DNA from 3 places in the Paenarthrobacter sp. NPDC090522 genome. Region 1 is predicted to be linked to each of the others. Evidence: predicted binding sites of a transcription regulator. Region 1 holds the regulator's gene; each other region holds the start of a gene.

Evidence for each region. The regulator LexA, encoded in region 1, represses DNA repair genes until DNA is damaged. The targets are predictions, from matches to a motif close to TCGAACANNTGTTCGA.
Region 2: ACIQT2_RS18370 (DUF222 domain-containing protein) is a predicted target of LexA. The motif match lies at 1,945-1,960, and genes of this name have one in related genera.
Region 3: ACIQT2_RS05160 (Y-family DNA polymerase) is a predicted target of LexA. The motif match lies at 1,661-1,676, and genes of this name have one in related genera.

What each region holds. Positions count from the first base shown of each region.
Region 1 is NZ_JBIVXL010000003.1:37,062-40,334, reverse strand. Features, by position in the region: gene ACIQT2_RS04110 (ATP-dependent DNA helicase) at 1-1,191, shown strand, start outside; gene lexA (transcriptional repressor LexA) at 1,290-2,036, opposite strand; gene ACIQT2_RS04100 (LysM peptidoglycan-binding domain-containing protein) at 2,387-2,746, shown strand; gene ACIQT2_RS04095 (histidinol-phosphate transaminase) at 2,824-3,273, shown strand, end outside.
Region 2 is NZ_JBIVXL010000015.1:120,371-123,643, forward strand. Features, by position in the region: gene ACIQT2_RS18370 (DUF222 domain-containing protein) at 1-1,831, opposite strand, end outside; gene ACIQT2_RS18375 (pyridoxamine 5'-phosphate oxidase family protein) at 2,466-2,936, opposite strand; gene ACIQT2_RS18380 (MFS transporter) at 2,994-3,273, opposite strand, start outside.
Region 3 is NZ_JBIVXL010000003.1:288,009-291,281, forward strand. Features, by position in the region: gene ACIQT2_RS05155 (uroporphyrinogen-III synthase) at 1-267, shown strand, start outside; gene ACIQT2_RS05160 (Y-family DNA polymerase) at 301-1,599, opposite strand; gene ACIQT2_RS05165 (metalloregulator ArsR/SmtB family transcription factor) at 1,759-2,109, shown strand; gene ACIQT2_RS05170 (aquaporin) at 2,106-2,810, shown strand; gene ACIQT2_RS05175 (arsenate reductase ArsC) at 2,807-3,214, shown strand.

The DNA of each region.
Region 1 (3,273 bases):
GCGGCCTCAAGCGCACGCAAGCACACGGCCATCACCGTCGATGCCCTGAACGCGGCCGCGGACAGGTTGGACATGGCCCTTGTTGGTGTTCCAAGCGGCTTGGTGCCCAACGGCCTCAACGACGAACAACTTGATTGCCTGGACCAGCTCCGGGACGCCACCAGGGCCGCCCTGTCCGATTCGAAAACGGATTCGTCGAACGCCGTGGACGGTGGACGCCAGTTGGCCCGTTCGCGGCTCATGCTCATTCTGGAACTATCGGAGCGGTTGCTGGCCGCGAAGGAAAATCGTGAAGTGGTGTGGTTCTCCAGGAACAGCACTTTCGATCCCCAGCAGGGCTACTCGCCGCCTGACGAAACAGCTCCCGCACTCATTAATATTGCTCCCCTGAGCGTGGCCGGACGCCTCCGGGAAGGGCTGTTTGCGGGCCACACGGTGGTTCTGACGTCCGCCACGCTGGCCATCGGGTCGGCGTTCGAGCCGGCCGCGGGCGGGCTGGGCCTGCTGGGGGACGGAGCTCCCAGCTGGACAGGCTTGGACGTGGGATCGCCCTTTGACTATCCGAAGCAGGGCGTCCTCTACGTGGCGAAGCACTTGCCCAAGCCCGGACGCGGCACCTCGCCCGAAGCCCTCGACGAGCTTGAGGACCTCATCCGTGCCTCCGGCGGCGGAGCGTTGTGCCTGTTTTCGTCCCGGCGGGCAGCCGAGGAAGCCGCGGAAGCCATGCGGCTGCGGCTCGATGTGGACATCCTGTGCCAAGGAGAATCCACCATGGCAGCGCTGGTGAAACAGTTCGCTGACGAACCCGATACGTGCCTTTTCGGCACCATGTCCCTGTGGCAGGGGGTGGACGTGCCGGGTGGCTCGTGCCGCCTGGTGGTCATTGACAGGATCCCCTTCCCACGGCCCGATGATCCCCTGATGACGGCAAGGTCGCGTGCTGTGGCTCAGTCCGGTGGAAACGGGTTCATGGCCGTCTCGGCGACCCATGCCGCAATCCGCCTGGCGCAGGGAGCAGGCCGGTTGATCCGGTCTACGGGAGACAAGGGCGTGGTGGCGATACTCGACTCGAGGCTTTCCACCGAAAGGTACGGCGGCTTCCTGCGGGCTGCCTTGCCGCCCTTCTGGGCCACGACCGACCGGAAGACCGTCCAGGGCGCCTTGCAAAGGCTGGCCCGGAGCGGGCGATAAGACGATTCTTCAGGGGTGCCCGCCACCGCTGGCGCGGGCACCCCTGAAGCAGTGTGTGCCGACGCGGGTCTTCGAACAGACCTTCTGGAGGATGGCCCTTAAAGGGAGCGCAACACCGACACGACTTTGCCCATGATGGTGGCTTGATCGCCGAGGATGGGCTCGTACTGGGTGTTCTGGGGGAGGAGCCAAGTGTGGCCGTCGCGTTGGCGGAATGTCTTGACCGTGGCCTCGTCGTCCAGGAGGGCTGCCACGATATCGCCGTTGATGGCGTCATTCTGCCGGCGGACAACAACCCAGTCGCCATCGCAGATGGCGGCGTCGATCATGGAATCACCGGCGACCTTCAGCATGAAGAGTTCGCCATGGCCCACCAATTGCCGCGGGAGGGGCAGGACGTCCTCCACGGTCTGGTCGGCCAGGATCGGGCCACCGGCAGCGATGCGGCCCACCAGGGGAACCATCGCGGTGTCGCTGGCACTTGCCAGCTCGGTGACGGCGAGGCCGCCGGTACTGCGCAACGTTGCGGGGGCTTCCACTCCCGGGATGGTGGCACCACCGTCAAGGGTCAGTGGCATGAGGACTTCCATGGCGCGAGGACGCTTGGGGTCCCTCCTGAGGTAGCCGAGTTTTTCCAGCTGGGACAACTGGTGGGTGACGCTCGAGAGGCTGGCCAATCCCACCGTATCCCCGATTTCGCGCATGCTGGGCGGGTAGCCGTTGTCATTGACGGAGCGCTGGATGGTCTCGAGGATCTTCTTCTGACGGACAGTCAGGCTTTTGGGACTTTTGGTGGGCTGTTGGCTCCGCAGGGGTGCCCCGCCGCCTGTGGCCTTCGCTGCCATGTTCGCCATTGCCCTTCCGTTCCGCCCGGCGGCGTTCTGAGTGCTGCCGGGATGTGGGTCAAAAATGTCAGACCCTCCTGATGCACTGCTTTTGTGCCTGTTTCTTCCCTCAAACGTAGGCCAGGCACCAGCGTTTATCAAACATTTGTTCTAGCGAGTCTCGACACCGTTCGTTGATAAGTGCTAAAAATGTCATAGCAAGGTTCGAATATGTGTTCTAGTAATCCGGATCGAAGCCGAGATGTTCGAAGGAAGTGTTCGAATATCGCGGCGAGACCAACGAACACAAGGTATTGGCAGCAGGGTCCTGGTTCCCCGGGACCAGGCAATCGCTCAGAAGGGCTCAGCTCATGTCCGCAGTCACAACGTTCCACGAGTTCCGCAACGCGCCGGTACCCACCCGCATCCGGCTCACCCGGCGCGGGCGGATCGTTTTCTTTGGCATCCCGGCCATGTTGCTCGTGGCCGCGCTGCTCACGTTTGCGGGCTTCCTGAACTCGCCGGCCAAGGCCTCGGATTCCCCGTCGCAACTGCAACCGCCAGTCGCCGTCAGTGTCACCGTGCAGCCCGGTCAGTCCCTGTGGGGCATTGCAGGGGCTGCCGCACCCGAGCGTGACCCGCGGGACGTCATCACGGAGATCATCCAGCTGAATGATCTCCGTGGCGGACGCATCACCCCCGGTCAGCAATTGTTTGTTCCTGCCAAGTAGTCCATACGGACGGTGGCGCGGATCCTCTCCGGCGTCACAGTTACAGGGCACTCACCGGCGCACCTTAAACTGGTGGGGTGACTGACCAGCTTGAGCGACTCGACCGACTTCCCCTCCGGACCAACCTGCGTGGACTGAGCCCCTACGGCGCACCGCAGCTTGACGTTCCGATTCTGCTCAACGTCAACGAGAACACCCATGGAGTGCCCGCCGATGTCCAGGCCGCGATCACCGAAGCCGTGGCCGCAGCGGCCACCGGACTGAACCGTTACCCCGACCGCGAGTTCACTGAATTGCGGGAGGCGTTGGCGGAATTCCTGGGCCACGGCCTCAGTCCTGCGAACATCTGGGCTGCCAACGGATCCAACGAGGTTCTCCAGCAGATCCTCCAGGCTTTCGGTGGTCCCGGCCGCAAGGCCCTTGGGTTCCCTCCCACGTATTCCATGTACCCCCTCCTGGCCAGCGGCACGGACACTGAGTACGTCCGTGGTGTTCGTGGCGGGGATTTCAGTTTGGACGCCGCGTCT
Region 2 (3,273 bases), on a different contig from region 1:
TCACCGGGGTTCGTGAGCGGGTTCGTGTCCCCGGTCTGAAGAGGGACGCGGCGCTCCCGTCCCCCGGCGGCTCGTCCGGGTTTCCCGCGGCGAGGTTCCCGCTGACCACCCGCCCATCGGGATCTCCCGCCACAACGGACCCGTTGACCAGCGACGAGCCCTGGTCTCCCGTCGCCACGGACCCGTTGACCAGCGACGAGCCCTGGTCTCCCGCCACAACGGACCCGTTGACCAGCGACGAGCCCTGGTCTCCCGCCACAACGGACCCGTTAACAGGTGACCCGTCAGCATGTTCAGCGGCTGGGTTGCCGCTTCCGGGGAGTGGTGGGGCTGTGGATTGGTAGCGGTGACCGGTGGGGGTTCTGACCTCCAGACTTCGTGGTCCCTGATCGCTTGGGGTGGTGTTCCAGCCGGGGTTTTCTTTGGTGTGGTTGCAGGCTTCGCAGAGCCCTGCGCCGTTGGCCAGGGTGGTCTTTCCTCCGGAGTGCCAGGCCAGGACGTGGTCGTAGTGGTGGATGGGCGCGTCGCAGTAGGGTGTGCGGCACGTGTCATCACGGGTCTGGATGAACCTGCGCATCCCCTGGGGGAACAACCTGGCCTTGGAATCAGTGGCCAGCAGCTCATTGGTTCCCGGCGCCGTGTACAGCCGCCGGATCCACACGGCAAAATCGGACTGGAGCCCTGAAGGACCACCAACGTCCGGGACGTCCACGGTTGTTTCCTCACCAAGCCCGGCAGACCCGGGTGGCCAGTTGCCGGCCCCTTGCCCGGCACCGGCGGCTTCCCGGCTGTCGCCTACAGTCCTACCGCCGACCGCTTCCCGTCCGGCAAACCCGGCTGACCCGGATGGCCCGGGAGGCCTTTCGGGACCATTGCCGGCCTCCCGCCCGACGCGTGTGGCCGGGTCGCTGACCTCATGTCCGGCACGTGTTGCCGGGTCGCCGCCCGCCACTTCCCGCCCGGCTAGTGTGGCCGGGTCGTTGTCGGGGCCGTGCTTGATCAACTCCCGCGCCCAGCCGGCCGGGACGATGCCGTAGCCCTTCAACCTCGCCGGTTCACTATCACCCTGCAACAACGTCCGGTCCGTCATCACCACTTCCACGTGCACCCCAGCGACACCACCCGGGGTGCCGGTGAGCCGCTCCACCAAAGTATCGGCCATCACCTGCCCCTTGGACCGCGCATCACCGGCAGAGCGGGCCGTCCCCGCGGCCCGGGTCAGCGCCGCATACGCCGCCACACCCTGCGCCACCGGCAACAGTGCCGTCAAATACGTCATCGTGTCCGGCGCCGGACGCAACCCCACGTTCCGCTCATTCACCGCATACGCCGCCCGCCGGGTCACCGAGGCCGGATCCCGCCGATACGCCGCAGCCTTCACCAACGCCACAATCGCCCGGTCACCCCGCCCGTCGAACGTGCCCGTATCCGCGGCCAACTCCTCATCCACCGCGCACCGGTCCTCCACCGACAAACACGCCGTTTCCCGCACCAACAACGTTGCGCGCCACTCGTTCAACCGCCCCGTCTCCAACGCCGCCAACGTCCGCGGCATCTCCGTCACGAGTGCTTTCGCCAACCCCAACAACCGGGCCCCCTTGTTCGGGGACTCACGCCGCGCCAACGCCACCTGCGCCCCCACACCCCTACCCCGCTCCGAGGCCGGAACCCCCGCCTCCGCCTGCTCCCGGCGCTGGGCCAGATCAAACGCCACAGCCACCCTCGCCTGCGCCGCCGACACCGCCGACTTCACATCCTCCAACCCCCGCAACAAATCCACCAACACCCCGCTGTCGCCCGCGGGCTCAAGCGCACCAACAGCAGAGATCACATCCGCAATCCAGGCCCGGGCGGAGACAGGCGTATCCAAGACAGGGACAGGGACAGGGACAGGGACAGGGACAGGACTACCAGCAGCGCCACCAACGCCATCACCCAACTGCCCCGAAAACCCGTTCATACCCCCACTCTTCCAGCCCCACAACCCCCGAATAAGACCACAAACAAGCCATGTGGAAACACCCCCTGTAAACGCACAGCGACTGCTCCTCCACAACCAGAGGGCGCAGACTGTGGGTTGCCCGATCAACGTTGTCTGGTAGGTGACAGAAAAGGCGACAAGCCTGTGCCGATGTCCTCAAGGCCGTTCTGGGTTCGACGTCGGCCCAATAACGCGGTAGCCGGTAATTCGCTCCCTTAACCAACACCTCGCCTGACTCGAAACGCCCCCGCAAGGCAGCAGAGAGAGCATCGGAACGGCGGAGCCCTACGAGTGAAAGGAACGGAGCCATTCGGCAAGCAGCGGAACGGCGAAGCCCACGAGTGAAAGGAACTGACCCATTCAGCAAGCAGCGCAACGGCGGAGCCCACGAGTGAAAGGAACTGACCCATTCAGCAAGCATCGGAACGGCGGCGCCATACGAGTGAAAGGGACGGAGCCATTCAGCAGCAGCGGCCTTCGCGCCCTATTCGGGGCTAGCCGTGGGGGCGCCGTCCAAAGGCGTCCACCACGTCACCGGCGGGGCGACCTTGAAGCGGCGTCCCGTCACAGTGCTGGGGGTAATCCGGATGAACTGGTCCTTTTGTCCGGCCTCCCAGGGAAAGAGCAGGAGCCCGATGGTGTCCAGGACGTCCTGGGTTAGTTTCACCGCCGTCGCCTGTCCCTTTGCCACGACGCTCCAGGCGATGCCGGTATCCGCGTCCACACCGTCGGCCTCGATGGCCACGGGAGCATCGCTGAGTGCGGCGTGGAGTTTGGTGCCCTCACCCGTACGGAAAACCATGGTTCCGTGATCAACTTTGTAATTCACGGGAAAGATGTCCGGATGGTCGTCCACCAAGACCGCCAAACGGCCCACGGAAACACCGCGGAGGAGTTCCCAGCATTCATTGGCCTGCAGAATTTCCGTGCCGCTACCGGGCGCTGAGTTCGTCATACCGCAGAGGATACGCCGGAGCACACCCGCCGAACAGGGCGCGCAGACCTCTCCGGATCAGCGAACCAACTCAGGCGTTGACTGGTTCCCGGGCCGGGGTTCCGCAGACATTTCGACGCTGGCTACGGGACCTCGGATGGCAAGGTATCCCGCCCCGGCCAGGACCAACGCTTCTGCTGCCAGCGCAAGGAACGTCGCCTCCCAACCACCGGTCCAGGTGTGCAACAGGCCAGCCGCCAACGGACCGAGCGACGCCAGCGCAAATCCAAACCCCTGGCTCATTGCGGAGAGCTTTCCCGCGGATTGGGGTCCCGCCGAACGGATCACCACCAACGCC
Region 3 (3,273 bases), 250 kb from region 1:
ACCAGGAGCGCCACCATCGAGCTGCGTGGCCGTTGCCTGCGGATCAACGGTGAAGTGGTGGAATTGGCGCCTGCCCCGTTGCTGTTGCTGCGGGCCCTCTTGGGTGCCGGCGGCGCCGTGCTTTCCCGTGAAGCGTTGTCCGACCTGCTGGACCTCCGCGGTTCCGTGCACGCCTTGGACATGACGGTCAGCCGGCTGCGGTCCTCGCTGCCCGACGGCAAGCTCGTGGAGACCGTGGTGAAGCGCGGGTACCGCCTGCGGGCGTAGTCCTCTCTGCATCCCGCTGCGCCACCGTTCATTTCAGGCTGCCTTCACCAGGGGCAGTTCGTCCCAACGGGTGGTGTAGCGGGGGCTGAGCAGGCCCCGTTTCATGGACCAGTCCGGGCCGCCGCGGATGCCCGCATGCCCCAAGCCGATGGAGCCGCGGCCGTAGCGTTTGCTGACCTGTTCCAGGAGCGGCCCGATCCCCCGTTCCTCGTGGCGGTTCTCGAAGATCTCCAACGGTTTCTGGTTGCCCGTGGGCCGCAGGTCCGTGACCATGATCCCCGCCTTGGCGTACTTGGTCCCTTCCTGGAACTTGGGCACCAAGGCATGCGCGGCTTTGGTCAGGAGCACGGGATCCGACGTCGGCATGGGCAACCTGACGGTGACGGTGGGGAAGGATTTGTCGTTCGGGTTGTACACGGATGTTGCCGCGTAGGCCGTAAGCAGCTTGGCTTGGAGGTCGTGCTTCGCCAGGCGGGCACTGGCCATCTGGCCATAGACGCTGAGCACCTGCCGCAACTGCGCCGCCGTCGTAATCGGCGTCGAAAACGAGCGGGAGAAAATCAGCTGGTCCCGCCCGATCCGTTCCTCTTCCATGGGGATGCACGGCGTGCCCTGCAACTCCAGCACAGTACGCATCACCACGATCGAGAACTTGTCCCGGAGCTTCACGGGGTCCGCCCGCACCAAGTCCAGGATGGAGAAGATTCCGATGGCATTCAGCCTCTTGGTAAGCCGGGTGGCGATCCCCCAGATTTCGATGACGGACAGCCGTGCCATGAGCGCCTCTCGCTGATCTGCCGGCACGGAATCCCAGCGGCACACTCCATTGAACGCGGGATTGTGCTTGGCCCACTTATTGGCGAGCTTGGCGAGTGTCTTGGTGGGAGCGATGCCTACGCACACCGGAACGCCCACATGCTTGCGGCACGCTTCCTTGATGGTCCGGCCCAGCTCCAGGAGGTTTTCCGGGCCGCCCTTGACCCCCAGGAACGCTTCATCGATGGAGTACACCTCCTGCCACGCCGAGTAGCGCCGCAAGAGTTCCATGACGCGCAGGCTGATATCTCCGTAGAGCTCGTAGTTGCTGGACATCGCTATGAGTCCCCACTCCTTGGCCCGCGGGGCGATCTTGAACCACGGGTCTCCTACGCCGATCCCGAGCTTCTTGGCCTCCGGTGACCGGGTCACCGCACAGCCGTCGTTGTTGGACAGGACGATCAGGGGTTTGCCCTCCAACGCTGGATTGAAGGCCCGCTCGGCTGATGCGTAGAAACAGTTGATGTCCACATGGGCGATCTCCTGCATCCGGCGCATGAGGGCTGGTTTGGACATCGGGCCCCCTTCCGGCGCTAGCAGATGACCCCGGCCTTCGGCTGATTCAACACGGTATTTTTCGAACAAATATTCGAATGGTTCAACTGTACAGCGGGGCCACGACAAAGTAGCGGTCTTGTCTAAAACATAGATGAGTGTAAATATTTATAGGTGTCTATGTCTTTGGAACTGACCCCGGTTCAAGCGGTCGCCTGCTGCTCACCACTCGCCAGGGAGCCCCTGTCCGAAAGCGAAGCCGAGGGTGTCGCCCCGCTGTTGAAGGCACTGGCCGACCCCGTGCGGTTGCGGCTCATGTCCCTCGTTGCCTCCCATGAGGGCGGCGAGGCGTGCGTGTGCGACCTCAACGACGCCTTTGAGTTGTCGCAGCCCACCATCAGCCACCACCTGAAAGTGCTGCACGAGGTTGGGTTGCTGGATCGCGAGAAGCGTGGCGTGTGGGTTTACTACAAGGCCCGGACCGAGGCGTTGCAGAACCTGGCGGCACTGATCGGCGGGCAGGCCGGGTGAAGGATGTTCTGGCCCGGCGGGCCACGGCTGAGTTCATCGGCACTTCCCTGCTGGTGATGGCCGTGGTTGGGTCGGGCGTGATGGCCTCACGGCTGTCACCGAACGACGTCGGACTGCAGCTTTTGCAGAACAGCCTCGCCACCGGCGCCGCACTGCTCGCGCTGATCCTGGCACTCCAGCCGGTTTCGGCATCGTTCAACCCCGTGGTCACCCTGGTTGAACGGGTCCTCGGGGTCATCGATACCCGGACTGCGGCTGTGCTGGCCTCAGCACAGGTTCTTGGCGGTTTGTCCGGGACGGTCGCATCAAACCTGATGTTCGGGTTGGACGCGGTGTCCTTCGCTGCGCGTGACCGGTCCGGTCCGGGTCTGTGGCTGGCTGAAGTCATCGCTACCGCCGGGCTGCTGGTGGTGGTTTTCGGATCCATCCGGTCCGGCAGGGCGGATCGGGTGGCGTTCGCCGTCGGCGGTTACATCGCAGCCGCCTACTGGTTCACCTCATCCACCAGCTTCGCCAACCCTGCAGTCACGATCGCCCGGACCATCACTGATACCTTCTCCGGGATCGCCCCAGCCTCCGCCCCGGGATTCATCCTGGCCCAACTCGCCGGCGGCGTTCTTGGGTTTGCCCTGGTCCGATTCCTCTACCCCATTCCCGGTGCTTCCGCGGATACCGCCGCTGACCGAAAAGTGCTCACGTGAGCAACAAGCCCTCTGTCCTGTTCGTCTGCGTCCACAATGCCGGCCGCTCCCAGATGGCCGCCGCCTACCTCACCACCCTTTCCGGCGGGGCCATTGAGGTCCGCTCTGCCGGCTCGCAGCCCGCCGAGCAGGTCAACCCGGCCGCCGTCGAAGCGATGGCCGAGGTGGGCATCGACATGTCAGCCGAGATCCCGAAAGTCCTCACCACCGAGGCTGTCCAGGACTCCGACGTCGTCATCACCATGGGCTGCGGCGACGAATGCCCCTACTTCCCCGGCAAACGCTACGAGGACTGGGGCCTCGAAGACCCGGCCGGAAAGGGCGTCGAATCCATTCGCCCGATCCGCGATGAGATTAAAGGCCGGGTGGAGTCGCTGATCGCTTCCCTGGATCGGCGCGCCTAACCGCTAATCAGCAGTTGCGGTTGAGAACTATTTACAAGACCGCAATCATCAAGCAAAGG